Regions from separate parts of the Rossellomorea sp. NS-SX7 genome, predicted to be linked through region 3. Evidence: riboswitches for the same ligand, from Rfam matches in the RefSeq annotation. Region 3 holds a riboswitch; each other region holds the start of a gene.
The links. Region 3 has a riboswitch for S-adenosylmethionine ahead of ACUXV2_RS09010 (Fur-regulated basic protein FbpA). Riboswitches for the same ligand answer to the same signal wherever they lie in the genome.

Region 1: linked by a shared signal. The riboswitch ahead of ACUXV2_RS17080 (O-acetylhomoserine aminocarboxypropyltransferase/cysteine synthase family protein) and the one ahead of ACUXV2_RS09010 (Fur-regulated basic protein FbpA) in region 3 are both predicted to bind S-adenosylmethionine.
Region 2: linked by a shared signal. The riboswitch ahead of mtnK (S-methyl-5-thioribose kinase) and the one ahead of ACUXV2_RS09010 (Fur-regulated basic protein FbpA) in region 3 are both predicted to bind S-adenosylmethionine.

Annotation. Positions count from the first base shown of each region.
Region 1 is NZ_CM128249.1:3,427,483-3,432,065, forward strand. Features, by position in the region: gene ACUXV2_RS17070 (S41 family peptidase) at 1-255, opposite strand, end outside; gene metX (homoserine O-acetyltransferase MetX) at 558-1,640, opposite strand; gene ACUXV2_RS17080 (O-acetylhomoserine aminocarboxypropyltransferase/cysteine synthase family protein) at 1,785-3,080, opposite strand; SAM riboswitch class I at 3,307-3,431, opposite strand; gene ACUXV2_RS17085 (trans-sulfuration enzyme family protein) at 3,518-4,583, opposite strand, start outside.
Region 2 is NZ_CM128249.1:1,212,570-1,217,152, forward strand. Features, by position in the region: gene ACUXV2_RS05895 (methylated-DNA--[protein]-cysteine S-methyltransferase) at 1-413, shown strand, start outside; gene ACUXV2_RS05900 (DUF2087 domain-containing protein) at 554-1,147, shown strand; gene mtnA (S-methyl-5-thioribose-1-phosphate isomerase) at 1,191-2,243, opposite strand; gene mtnK (S-methyl-5-thioribose kinase) at 2,254-3,441, opposite strand; SAM riboswitch class I at 3,550-3,701, opposite strand; gene ACUXV2_RS05915 (carbon-nitrogen family hydrolase) at 3,794-4,576, opposite strand.
Region 3 is NZ_CM128249.1:1,830,835-1,835,417, forward strand. Features, by position in the region: gene spoIIP (stage II sporulation protein P) at 1-811, shown strand, start outside; gene ACUXV2_RS09005 (four-helix bundle copper-binding protein) at 1,110-1,436, shown strand; gene ACUXV2_RS09010 (Fur-regulated basic protein FbpA) at 1,471-1,692, opposite strand; SAM riboswitch class I at 1,804-1,914, opposite strand; gene ACUXV2_RS09015 (protoporphyrinogen oxidase) at 2,258-3,649, shown strand; gene ACUXV2_RS09020 (YndM family protein) at 3,833-4,303, shown strand; gene ACUXV2_RS09025 (dimethylarginine dimethylaminohydrolase family protein) at 4,383-4,583, opposite strand, start outside.

The DNA of each region.
Region 1 (4,583 bases), 1.6 Mb from region 3:
CTTGAGCATCCCCTGGATCGCACCTTCCACGAGCTCCCCTTTGTTCACGTCCTGAAAAAATTTCTCGCTGATCAAATCATAGGCCACTTCAACCTTATGAAGCTTGTCATTTACTTCCCCTTTGCCGCTGAACTCCATCAGCTCGTCCCCTGAATCCGTGATTTCGAACAGGGTGACCCCTCCGTACATTCCGCCTGCCCCGATCAGCATGCTGATCATGATTGTGATGATAAGCTTTCTGCCTCTCAACTCCATATTTCCCCCTCCAACTTGTTGTCATGGCTGATAAGAAAAGTGGAGACTGCGTGAAGGATGGTTTGTCCTTATTTCAGTCATTCATCAACTGACCGCCGCTATGTATGAAACTGACGGCTCGTCCTGTCATATCAGATCATCGGCTCTTGAATGACCTTTTATACAAACCACCGCAGCCGGACACTTCTAAAAAGCTCGGACCATTTTTATACAAAAAAAGACACCACACAAAAACGCGCTTTCGGCGGTGCGATGTCTTTGCTTATTTAACTATATGCCGGAGGGGGACGGGTTATGATACTTTAGCCGTTCACAACACGTTTGGATGGATATTTTTTGATATGGGAAGTGATCATGCTTCCCCATTTCTCGAATTCTACCAGGAATCCATCATGACCGAAGGCAGTCGAGACGAAATAATGCCTCCCTGACCGTACCTGGTTTGTGAAGCCTTCCAGATACTGAGGGGAATAGATGAGGTCCCCTTCATAGCTGATGGTGATCAGCTCGGTGGGATAGTTTTCCGCAATCTCATCCAGGGTACAGCCCCGGTCCCTGCTCAAGTCATGTGAATTCATGGCTTTCAGGAGCCTCAGATAGCTGTTCGCATCGAATCGCTTGGCAAGCTTCCTCCCCTGGTAATTCAAATAGCTCTCCACTTGAAAACAGGACTGTGCTTCTTCCCGTCTGAATCGGTCATCAAAAAGCTGCGGCGTCCTGTAGGTGACCATCCCTGCCATCCTCGCAATCTCCAAGCCTTTCAAAAGAGTGCCTGGCGGGTAATTTCCACCTTGAAAATCTGGATCTGATTCGATCGCCTGTATGCCGATGTGATTAAAAGCCAAGCCGTAATCACTGAGAGCCGGAGTGACGGCAAGTGCAAATACTTTATCAATGAAGGAAGGATACATCATCCCCCACTCCAGTGCCTGCATCCCGCCCAAAGAACCGCCGATCACTCCATGAAGATGAGGAATCGACAGTTCCTTCAGCGCCAGATATTGAGCTTTGACCATATCTCTAACAGTAACTTGGGGAAAATTCCTCCCATACGGCTTCCCGGTTGATGGATTGATGGACCCAGGACCGGTACTGCCGTCATCACCGCCTAATACGTTAAAAGAAAGGATCGTGTATTCGTCCGTATCAAGGTGCGAACCCGGTCCGATGAGTCCGTCCCACCAGCCTTTGTTGTCCGGGGTCCCTTTTACAAAGTGATTCCCTGTAAGCGCGTGACAGATAAGGATGACCGGTCCGCACTCTTTACCGGTTTTTTCATAAGCAAGCTCCACATTCTCCAGGGTGGAGCCGCATTCCAATGTCAGGGATGGGATCGTAATGGAGTTTACGTCGTATATGGCCGTTTGGGTGTGGGGATTCTCCATTCCGTCTCCTCCTTTTTTGGTAAGTGTTTTTGAGGGCAGGCGGGTGATTGTTCGACCCGCTTGCCCTATTTTCTATTCAGATAAAACCTGAGGTGCCTTGTTACAGGCTGCACTACTGAGCGCGTATATAATATCGTTCCAGGTTTAAACCGGTGAAGCCGCCAAAGCCGCTACGATGGCGCTGTCGAGGTCTTCGATCAAGTCTTTACTGGACTCCAATCCGACTGATAACCGCACTAATTCTTCGGTTACCCCGGTGGTGCGCAATTCCTGCTCGTTCAGTTGCTGATGGGTCGTCGAAGCCGGGTGGATGATGAGTGATTTGGCATCACCGACGTTCGCCACATGCGACCAAAGCGTGATGTTATCGACGACTTTGCGTCCGGCGTCCCTTCCGCCTTTAATGCCGAAGACGACAATCGAGCCGGCACCTTTTTTCAGGTATTTCTGCGCCAGTGTGTGGGACGGATGCTTGGCGAGTCCCGGATAAGATACCCACGCTACGCCGCTGTGCTGATCGAGATGCTCGGCGATCTTCAATGCATTTTCCGTATGTCTTTCGATCCGCAGGTGTAGTGTCTCTAGTCCCTGCAAGAGCAGAAATGCGTTTTGCGGGCTTAAGCAGGCACCGAAGTCACGCAGCAACTGCACCCGGAGTTTAGTGATGAAGGCAGCTTCACCGACATCAACTGCATATCGGATCCCATTATAGCTTCGGTCTTCGTCGACAAAGCCGGGGAATTTTTTATTATTCCAATCGAACTTACCTCCGTCGACGACGATCCCGCCGATCGCAGTACCATGTCCGCCGATCCACTTGGTGGCTGAGTGAATGACGATGTCTGCGCCCCACTCAATCGGTTTGCATAAGTATGGGGTGGCAAATGTATTATCTATGATCAATGGGATTTCATTGTCATGAGCGACTTTTGCGACAGCTTCAATGTCTAAAACGTGAAGACTCGGATTTCCGATCGTTTCGGCAAAAACAGCCTTTGTCTTCGGTGTGATCGCATTCCGGAAGTTCTCCGGATCGGACGGATCGACGAAATGAACCTTGATGCCATACTTCGGAAGCGTCGTGGAGAATAGATTGTATGTGCCACCATACAGGTTCGTCGCTGCGACGATTTCATCCCCGGCCCCCGCGATATTTAGGATGGATAGGGAAATGGCAGCCATTCCGGAAGAAACGCCTAGTGCGCCGATTCCGCCTTCCAACAGGGCGATCCGCTTCTCAAGGACATCCACCGTCGGATTCATGATGCGGGAGTAGATATTCCCCTCCGCTTCAAGGCCGAATAATTTCGCTGCGTGCTCACTGTTCTCAAAAACGTAAGAAGTTGTCTGGTAAATCGGGACTGCACGTGAACCTGTGGACGGATCCGGTTCTTGACCGCCGTGTAGAAGTAACGTTTCAACATCGAATGATTTTGTCATAATGAATTCCTCCTGGGTTTTGGTTTATTGGATTTCCAATGGCTTTGTGGGAGTGAGATTTTGAGTGAACGAATATCCAGCTGGTGATGTCATCTCTGGGATTTTATCCTGCTGAACGGAACAGCATTGTTCACCTGGTGATTTTTAAATCTAGGAATGTTTAAAAGAAGAGGAAAAATCAAAAACCCCCTTCCTAAGAAGAGGGTCTAATTAAATAGGGGGCCTCCTCTTATCTTTCAGGCAGTCCGCCTGCAGGAATTAGCACCTTTTCATGTGGTCGCAGAATCTCTCGCGAACATGAAGGTTGCCGGGCTTCATCGGGCCTAGTCCCTCCGCCTCTCTGGATAAGAGCGATTTAGTTGTCTTTAAGTAGTGCGTTGAGATGAATTATAAAGGCTGCTTCACTCAACGTCAAGGGTGTTTTCTGATTTTTTTAATTATTTTGTTGATTCTGTTATCGCTTGGTTAAATTGGCTCACGATGTCTTCTGCGTCTTCGATACCTAACGATATGCGCACCACATGTGTGTTTATGCCGAGTTTTTCCTGTGCTTCTTTCGGCAGTGCGCGATGTGATGTTCCTAACGGGTAGGAGATGGTCGTTTCCACTCCGGCAAGGGTCGGCACAATCTTGATCCAGCCTAGTGATTTGAAAAATGCACTGATGTCACATGACGGATCGAGCTCGATTGTCACGATGGCTCCATGGCCTTTTTCCGAAAGATTGGTTGGATAGTACACGTTTTTCACATGCGGATTTGTTCTTAGGTTTTCAGACAGTACTTTCGAATTGTGAGCCTGTGTGCCCATTCGAAGAGCGAGCGTCTTGGCGCCTCTTGCCGTTAACCAGGCCTCGAAAGGGCTTAGGTTGGAGCCCATATTGACGACTTTTTCTCTGGCTTTACTTACTAATTCTTCTTTCCCTGTGACGACGCCCGCGGTGATATCACTGTGCCCGCCGATGTATTTTGTGGCGCTGTGGGCAACGAGATCGACACCTTCAAGATAAGGTGTGCGCAGGTATGGTGTTGCGAATGTGTTATCGATGATCGTTTTGAGATTATGTTTCTCGGCAAGCTCGACCAGCTGTGGAATATCCTCCACCCTCATGAACGGATTGGTGACCGTTTCACTGTACAAGAGCTTTGTCTGAGGCGTGATGCTTTGCTCGATTTCTTCACGTTTTGTGAAATCGACGAAAGTGGTCTCGATGCCGAAGCCTTTCAGCTCTTCCTTCAGCATATGGAAGGTGCCCCCGTACAGATCTTCCGCCGCCACGATATGATCCCCGGTTTGAACGACAGCAAGCACCGCAGCAAGGATGGCCGACAAACCTGAAGACGTCGCCACTCCTGCTGGAGCACCTTCGAGGGCCGCCACCATCTGACCGAGCTCATCCGTGTTAGGATTTCCCGTCCTTGTATAGAGGTAAGGCGATTTCCCTTCATAAAATCCTTCCAGCTCTTCAAGTGATGTGAAAGAAAAAGCTGAAGTCTGGTAGATC
Region 2 (4,583 bases), 620 kb from region 3:
AGGCTGATCACGACAAGTTGTTATCGTTGGAGTTTGCCCCTGAAGACCAAGCTGCCACAGAGACAGAGCACCCAATATTAATAGAAGCTGAGCGTCAATTGGAAGAGTACTTCAGAGGAGAGAGGAAAGAATTTAACCTCCCTCTCAAAATACAAGGAACAGAGTTTCAACAGGAAGTCTGGAAAACGTTAAGTGAAATCCCATACGGATCAACTTGCTCATACGTGGACGTAGCGGTACGTATTAACAGGCCAAAAGCAGTCAGGGCAATAGGACAAGCCAATAAAGCCAATAAGTTTCCCATCATCGTACCTTGTCATAGGGTGATAGGGAAGAACAATACATTGACCGGCTATGCCGGAAAGCAAGTAGATAAGAAAGGAATCCTGCTGAACCTTGAACAAGCGAAGTAATGTATAAAGCATTTTTCTACGGAAAAATGCTTTTTTTTATTTGTATAAAAGGTGGTGTTATTCATATATCTATTGTCATTTTTATCTATTTAGATTATTATCTAATTAGATGGTAATCTAATTAGTGAGGAGGATTAAAGTTGCAGCTGGATAAACAAGTGGCTTTTCATAAAACAATGGGTGACCCCACGCGCATAAAAATTGTGCATCTCCTGTCAGCGGACTCCCTGCATGTCGGGGCTATCGCAGGAAAACTGGGGTTGACAGCGCCTACAATTTCACATCATCTCAACAAACTGAAGGAATGCAATCTCGTATACTCCAGAAGGGAAAAGAATACGATTTACTATTTCTTAAACAAAAAAGTGCTGGCGCATCATGCAAGTGTCCTTGATCGCTTCACGAATAAAGGGGAAGGGGATCCTGAAATGCACGATAAAATACTGAAAGAGAAACAAAAAGTGTTGAATAACTTCATGGAGAAGAATGGAAGATTGAAATCCATACCTGCTCAACAAAAGAAGAAACTTTTCCTGCTTGAACACATGGTAGAAGGATTGAAGGTTGGGACAAAATACAGTGAAAAAGAAATCAATGAGTACATCAAGCAATTTCATGACGATTTTGCAACCTTAAGGAGGGAGTTCATCATCCACCAGTTCATGTTCAGGGAAAATGGTATTTATGAACTGAATCCAAAGGAAATGTGGGGATCCACTCCCTTATATAAGTGATGTTTGGATGTGAAAAACCTTCCGGTGAAGGAAGGTTTTTTTGTTAGGATTGAGAGATCACTTTTCTGATGCTTTCATCATAGGAAGGGGTAAGGATGCCTTTTTCGGTGATGATTCCTGTAATTAATTCATGCGGGGTTACATCAAACGCAGGGTTATATACAAGTGTATCCCGAGGGGGAATCCTATGACCATTTATTTCAGTCAGCTCTTCCGGGGCACGCTCTTCAATCGGGATGCTGCTGCCTGAAGGAAGGGTAATATCAAATGTAGAAGAAGGAGCTGCCACGTAAAATGGGATATCGTAATGGTTACACAAAATGGCGAGCATTGATGTCCCGATCTTGTTTGCTGTATCTCCATTTGCAGCTATCCTGTCTGCCCCTACAATCACAGCTTCTACATTTTTCTCCTTTATCGTATGTGCGGCCATACTGTCTGCTATTAGTGTTACGTTTACACCTGACTGCTGCAATTCCCAGGTTGTTAAACGTGAACCTTGAAAAACTGGTCGTGTTTCACAGGCATATACATGGAACGTTTTACCTTGTTCAGACCCTAAATGAAATGGTGCCAATGCTGTCCCGTATTTGCTGGTTGCGATTGATCCTGCATTGCAGATGGTCATGATGGTGCTTTTATCATTTAGTAATTGTAGGCCATACTCTCCGATTTTCCTGCATGTGACTTCATCTTCGGCATGAAGGTGAATGGCTGAGTGCAGAAGGATTGTTTTTGCTTCATTGACAGACTGTGCCCGTTCAATTGCATTCTGTAACGAATCCAGTGCCCATCCCAAATTTACTGCAGTGGGCCGGGAGGAAAATAAATAATCTTTATCCTCTTTGAATTTTCCCATGAATTCAGCCAGGCATCCTGTATCATATCGATTCATGGATAAAGCAAGCCCATAGGCGGCAGTAATACCGATCGCGGGCGCTCCTCTTACCTTCAATGTGACGATTGCGTCATAGAATTCCTTTAGCGAATAGAGTTGAAGATATTCAACTCTATGAGGCAGCTTTTGCTGGTTTAATAGTTCTAAATGATCATCTCGAAAAATGAATGATGTCGGAATGGTGGTTGTGTGCGTCATGATTGGCTCCTTATGTTGTATGATTTCGTATGAATTCTGTAAGTTCTTCAATTGTTGAGAACGTATGCCTTTTCAGAATCAATTCTCTTCCTAAAGAAAGACAGGTACTTTTAGCCAGTAATCTCTTATCTTTATCTGGAATGGAATCAAGATCTGCAACATGTGCAAGGCCCACGGTTCTCCTGATGAGTTCACACCCGCTGAATCCTGCACTGTCTTGAAAGGCTTTATTCAATACATAATCCAAGTATCCATTCACCTTGGTGTATGCATCTCCGCTTTCCTGCCAATGTCTCGAAAAAGTTTCTGAGAAAACGTTCCATGTAATGGTGATGTGCTGGAGGATTTCATCTTTTCCTTTACTGTCCTCCCTCGCAATTACCTGGAAGATCAGGTTTGCAATGAATTGACCGACATCGAAGCCGATCGGTCCATAAAAAGCAAATTCAGGATCAATCACCTTCGTATGATTTTCATCTGCAAAAATACTTCCAGTGTGAAGATCACCATGCAACAGGGCCTCACTCTCTGTAATAAAACTTTTCTTCAATTTCGCCACTTCAAGTTTCAGACTGAAATCATTCCACAGTTCCTTGAGAAGAGGGAGCAGTTCTTCCTCATAATCATTCGTTTCACTATTGAAGAAGGGATCGGTCAAAACAAGATCCTCTGTAATCTTACATAGTTCAGGGTTGGAAAAGGTTTTGACATATTCTTTTTTCTTAAAAGGATGCAGGGCATAGTCAGATGTATGATAAAGGGTGTTTGCCAGAAAGGTCCCGATATGCTCAGACAAAAGTGGGTAGGTGACTCCACTCATCAGTCCTGAACGTACAATCGTCAGGGAACTTAGATCTTCCATAACAGTGACAGCAAGTTTGTCATCACTGTAGTATACCTGGGGGACATGATCTTGGGCATGTGTTTGCTGCAGTTTCAACGCATTTGCTTCAATTCTGGCGCGGTCCACCGTCAATGGCCAGCTTTCGCCAACCACTTTTGCATAAGGCAAAGCCTGCTTCATGATGATTCCTTTTCTGCCTTTTTCACTTATTTGAAACACCAGGTTTAAGTTTCCATCCCCGATTTCACGGCAGGTCAATTCCGCTCCTTTTTCAAAGAAGTTCAGACTGATTGCTAAATCCAGTGCGGTTTGTTCATTTAACGATTGATAACCTGTGACAGGACTGATTGACATAATGGTTCCCCCTAAATCGATAAATTGATTTTGGAGGCTTTTCATATGGGTAATAAGAAAAGCCTCTTTCATTGATGGAAAGAGGCTTAAAGATCGGATCTTATTCGCCTCTTATCTCTCAGAAAGGTGTTCTTTCTGTTGGAATTAGCACCGTGCCTTATGGAATAATCCGGCGCATATTGCGCCCCGTTTCACAACGGTATTACGGTCGGTTGCTGGGCTTCACAGGGCCAAATCCCTCAGCCAGCTCTTGATAAGAGTGATATTTAGTTTAAATGGCTTCACGCTGTTTGATTTGAATAGTACCATTTTTTGAAACATAGAGTCAATGGATTTTTGGGAAAATTTAAAATTAATAGAATTCAGGACGCCGGTCTTGAAAAATCGGTATCTTCTTTCTTACTTCTTCCACTTCATTCAAATCGATATCAGAGACGATTAACTCTTCTTCGCGGGTTCCTTCCGCAATGATTTCCCCCCAGGGACTGATAATCAATGAATTTCCGCCAAATTCATTATTTGGATCACTGCCTGCACGATTACAAGCAATGACGAAACATTGATTTTCAATGGCTCTTGCCAATAAAAGGGTCTTCCAATGAGTAATCCTTTCTGCTGGCCATTGTGCAACCACGAACACAACTTTAGCCCCTCCGATGGCATGTTTTCTAAACCATTCCGGGAAGCGGATATCATAGCAGATCATACCGGCCATCTCAGTGTCCATCAGTGTGAATGAGCCATCTTCTTTACCGGGAAGCAGGTAATGATGTTCATCCATCAGTTTGAATAAATGGAGTTTATCATACTGTTTTATCATATTCCCTTTGTTATCAAAAACGAGAAGAGTATTGGAAATCCCTTCTTTTGTTTTCTTTGCAATTGATCCGCCGACAATATGTATGGAGTGGCGCGCGGCCAGTTCTGAAAGAAAGTCAGAAATATCTTGTGCTTCTTCATCGGCGATTTCCCCGATTCTCGTTAAATCATAACCTGTCGTCCACAATTCAGGAAATACGACGGTATCACAGCCTGCTTCCATCGCTTTCTTTACCCATTGCTGAACCCGTTTCTTATTTTCAGAAGGATTGCCAAATGTTATATCCATTTGTGCGAGCCCGATATTCGTTATCAAATTAACA
Region 3 (4,583 bases):
TCATACCCAGATTGCCGTAGCAGGGAAAGGGACGGATATCACAAACCTGCCTGTTGAATCTCCTGCACCGACTGAGGACCAATTGAAGAATCAGGAAATCGATCAGAACCAGATTGACCGTGCAAATGGCGACAATGGAGAGAACATTAAAGAAATTGATAAAAAGTCTGTCTTCATCTATCATTCTCACAGCTGGGAGGCCTTCAGCCCACTGATTAAAAACAATCAAACTGAAAATCCTGCCAGTACAAATGAAAAAGTAAACGTTATTGCAATCGGATCAAAGCTTCAACAAGAACTTGCCAAAAGAGGGATAGGGGCCGTACAGGATAAGACAGATACAACGCAGGCATTGAAAGAAAAGAACTGGACCTATTATGAATCATATAAATTATCAAGAGAGCAGGTACAAGAGGCAATTGCAGGGAATCAAGACCTAAATTACCTGATTGATATCCATCGTGACTCGCAGCCAAGGGAAATCACCACTAAAACAATAAACGGCAAGCAATATGCGCGCCTATTCTTTATCGTAGGAAAAGAAAACAAGAACTTTGAAAAAAATCTGGCAATCGCAAAAGAATTGAATAGTGCACTAGAGAAGAAGTACCCTGGTATCAGCCGCGGGGTATTTGTTAAGACGAAAGCTGAAGGTAACGGTGTCTATAACCAGGACCTGACCGAGCGGGCGATGCTCCTGGAATTTGGGGGAGTCGAAAATAATCTGGTCGAGCTATATAACTCGACTGAAGCATTTGCCGAGATTTTTGCGGAATTTTATAAAGAAGATGTTGTAGAGGTAAATGGATAAGCATCAAAAGCTGCTGTTATTAGGCAGCTTTTTTTATTAGTCGGTTGTTTAGCGTGCTTGAATGATTTTCAAGTCTGCATTAACAAATTACTGGAAGTAATGTTAACAACTTACGTAAATTTAAGTAAAATCTGATCATTTCCCTGATATGCATAATTTCTGCAAAAAAGGTGGGAAACTATAGACCATCCGGGTAATTATTCCAATGTATGATCATAAAACAAATGCCAATACTGCTTTAAAAAATATAAAACCTGGATAAAGAATGAAAAAAACTAGTACAAGGAGGAAGAAAGGAATGTCACACGAAAAGTATCAATCTTTAGTTAAAACATTACATGAGTGTATGGAGGCTTGTAATCATTGTTACGATGCATGCCTTGGGGAAGACGATATCAAAATGATGGCGGAATGTATCCGTTTAGACCGCGAATGCTCAGACATGTGCGGATTTTTAGAACAGGCTCTGGTAAGAGGGACGCCGTTTGCAACAGAACTTGCTTCGGTATGTGCAGCCATCTGTGAAGCTTGCGGAAACGAGTGCAAAAAGCATGACCACGATCACTGTCAAAAATGCGCAGATGCCTGCTTTACGTGCGCAGATGCCTGCAGAAACATCGCATAAGAGTATATCATGTGAAGGTCCATCCTGCATCGCTTTAACGCGTCGAGGGACGGGCCTTTACATTTCTCCAATGGATGGAGGAAGTGCTGCTGTGTGGATGGCAATGTGATTTTACTTCTTGATATTCATCTTCGAGTTCATGAAGGGTCAATTCAAACAATTGCTTGTCGTTCTTCTTAAAAATGTTGTAGGTGATCAGTTTGTTAATAAGTTCCTCCCGTCGTGCTTCTAAAGTCTGATCTAAGATTTGTCCCATTGTGTTGCACTCCTTTTTTTATTTATCCGGCAGGAGAGAAGGTATTGATCCCTATATGACAAAAAACCTTCTTCCAAAGATAAGAAGAAGGTTTTAACCGATTTATACTTCACCTTATCTTCTCAAGCTTTCCGCTTGATGGAATTAGCACAGTGTCCCACTACCGTAGAATCTGTTGCTGAGGTTTCATCGGGCCAGTCCCTATGCCTCTCTTGATAAGCTATATAATGATTCGTTTGTATTAAGTATACTTTAATACATAGTATTCTTAGTTGTCAAGTAGGGATTAGTTGATGGAAGCTGATTCCATAGGTGGATGAGATGTTGCAATCGAGGTATCTCAAAAGTGAAAAGCAAGGCTCCTTTTTATAATTCATATAAACCCAATCGCTTACACCGCAGTTTTTTAAGGTGCAGTTTGAATCAATAGCCTATAGCTAAATCTTCCTGAAGCACGTACACACAACTTTCAATAAAAGGACACAATAATTTCCCTATTTGTTTATGATTTCACAAGAAAAAATGATAGGCTAATGGTATAAACCTGCATTTGGAGTGAAGTACGATGAAAAAGGTTGTTGTAGTGGGCGGGGGCGTTACAGGACTGACCACAATGTACCATCTCGATAAATTAAAAAGAGAACAGAAAATTGATATCGAATTGACCCTGGTTGAGCGTGATCAGGAGCTGGGCGGAAAGATAAAATCCGTGAAGGAACAACCATTCATTATGGAAACGGGTGCTGATTCGATTGTTGCCCGTAATGAAGGTGTGCTCCCTTTTATAGAGGAATTGAAGCTTGAAGATGAGCTTGTTTATAACGAAACTGGAACATCTTATATCTACACAAACGGGGAGCTGCATAAAATTCCTGAGGATACCATTTTCGGCATCCCAATGAGTATTGAATCGTTAATGGAAAGTACGCTGGTTTCAGAAGAGGGAAAACGTGAAGCATTAAAGGATTTGGAAACTCCCAACAAGATGTTTACAAAAGACAGTTCGGTTGGTGAATTTCTGGAAGCGTTCTTCGGCCGTGAGCTAGTCAAGAACCAAATCGCTCCTGTATTATCTGGTGTTTACTCAGGCAATCTTCATGACCTGACGATGTCGACCACACTTCCATACCTTTTGGATTACAAGAACCGATATGGAAGTATTATCAAAGGTCTTGCTGAAAATAAAGAGAAATTCAAAAGTTCCTCCAAAGGAAAATTCATCTCTTTCCGAGGTGGATTATCTACACTGATCGAGCGAATGGAACAGGTCATAAAAGATGCTGACATTGTAAAAGGTGCTGAACTTACAGGATTAAAGAAGCAAAACGACCGCTACGAGCTGACTTTTGCAGATGATAAGAGTTTGTATGCCGATTATGTAGTATTTTCTACAACGCATGATATTACGCAAAAGATTATGAACGATCCTCTAATGGATCAACATTTCTGTCAATTAAAAAATTCTTCCCTGACGAGTATATACGTCGGGTTTGACGTCAAGGATGATATTCTTCCCGCTAACGGAACCGGCTTTATCACGTCTTACAACAGTGATGTTCTGTGCGACGCTTGTACGTGGACAAGTAGAAAATGGAAACACACGGCAGAGGATCATGAGTTATTGGTAAGATTATTTTATAAAAGTACCAACCCTCATTACCAAGAATTAAAAGAACTTAGTGAAGAGCGTCTTACAAATGCAGCACTCAATGATATTTCAAACAGTCTTGGTATCACCGAGAGACCGGTATCTGTTAAGATTACAGACTGGAAGAACTTGATGCCGAACTACCATTTGCAGCACAGCCAGGCAGTGGATGCACTTCAACTTACCCTTCAGGAGAATTATCCGAATGTGTTATTGGCAGGCTCCTCTTATTTCGGAGTGGGGATCGGGGCCTGTATGCAAAATGGAAAAGAGACGGCGGAAGCCATCATTGAAAACGTGGTTGGATAAGTGGTTATGGGCTTGGATTTCTTATCGGAATTCCAGCCTTTTTATTATGGAATCTTTTCAACCTGATGCGGCGCTGAATAAAATTCGATATGGCAAATTCTTTCCAAAACATAGGTGCCCATCCTCCATTCCTAAGAATAATCTTATTTAAAAAGAGAAACCTAAGCTTAGGAGGGATTGCATATGAAACATGTTAAGGCATTTGCCATTAAATTCGTGGCTGCATTTGTCCTTTTATATTTGATTCTTGCAGGTGTTCAAGGCATTACGTTTGGAGATGTCTTCATCATATCATTAGTGTTGGGATCAATTGCTTATGTGATTGGAGACTTGTTTTTGCTTCCAAGGACAAGTAATACAGTAGCCGCTCTGGCTGATTTCGGTCTTGCATTTATCTTGATCTACTTTATGACTGATGGTATGACGGATGGCGGAACTTACTTAACAAGATCGATTCTTGCTGCACTGGCCCTGATGGTGTTTGAGCTGTTTTTCCATCGGTATGTAGTTCGCAACACTTTACCAAACCGGTCAAATGTCAGAAAAGCTCCGGTCAATCTACAATATCAAACCGAAGCTTCGGAACAAATTCATCCTGAATTCCCTACCAAACTAACTGATGAATTTCATCTGAAGAACAGGGACAAGGAATAATAGATGAAAAAACCTGGTGACGCAGTCACCGGGTTTTTTTACGGAATGATCAGCGCGCAGGAGCGGGAATAGACAACAATCACATCCGCAGCAGCGGCAGGGTACAGCATCTGAACGAACCGCCCGATTTGATGATTTCATCGAATTCTACTTCGATAACGTCATAGCCCCGTTCACGAAGTTTGCCGTTGACTTCCTTATTTATCGGCAGGCTGATGACTTTCTTATTCCCGATTGAAAGAACGTTCACACCCATTGTGAATTGTTCCTCGCGTGAGAC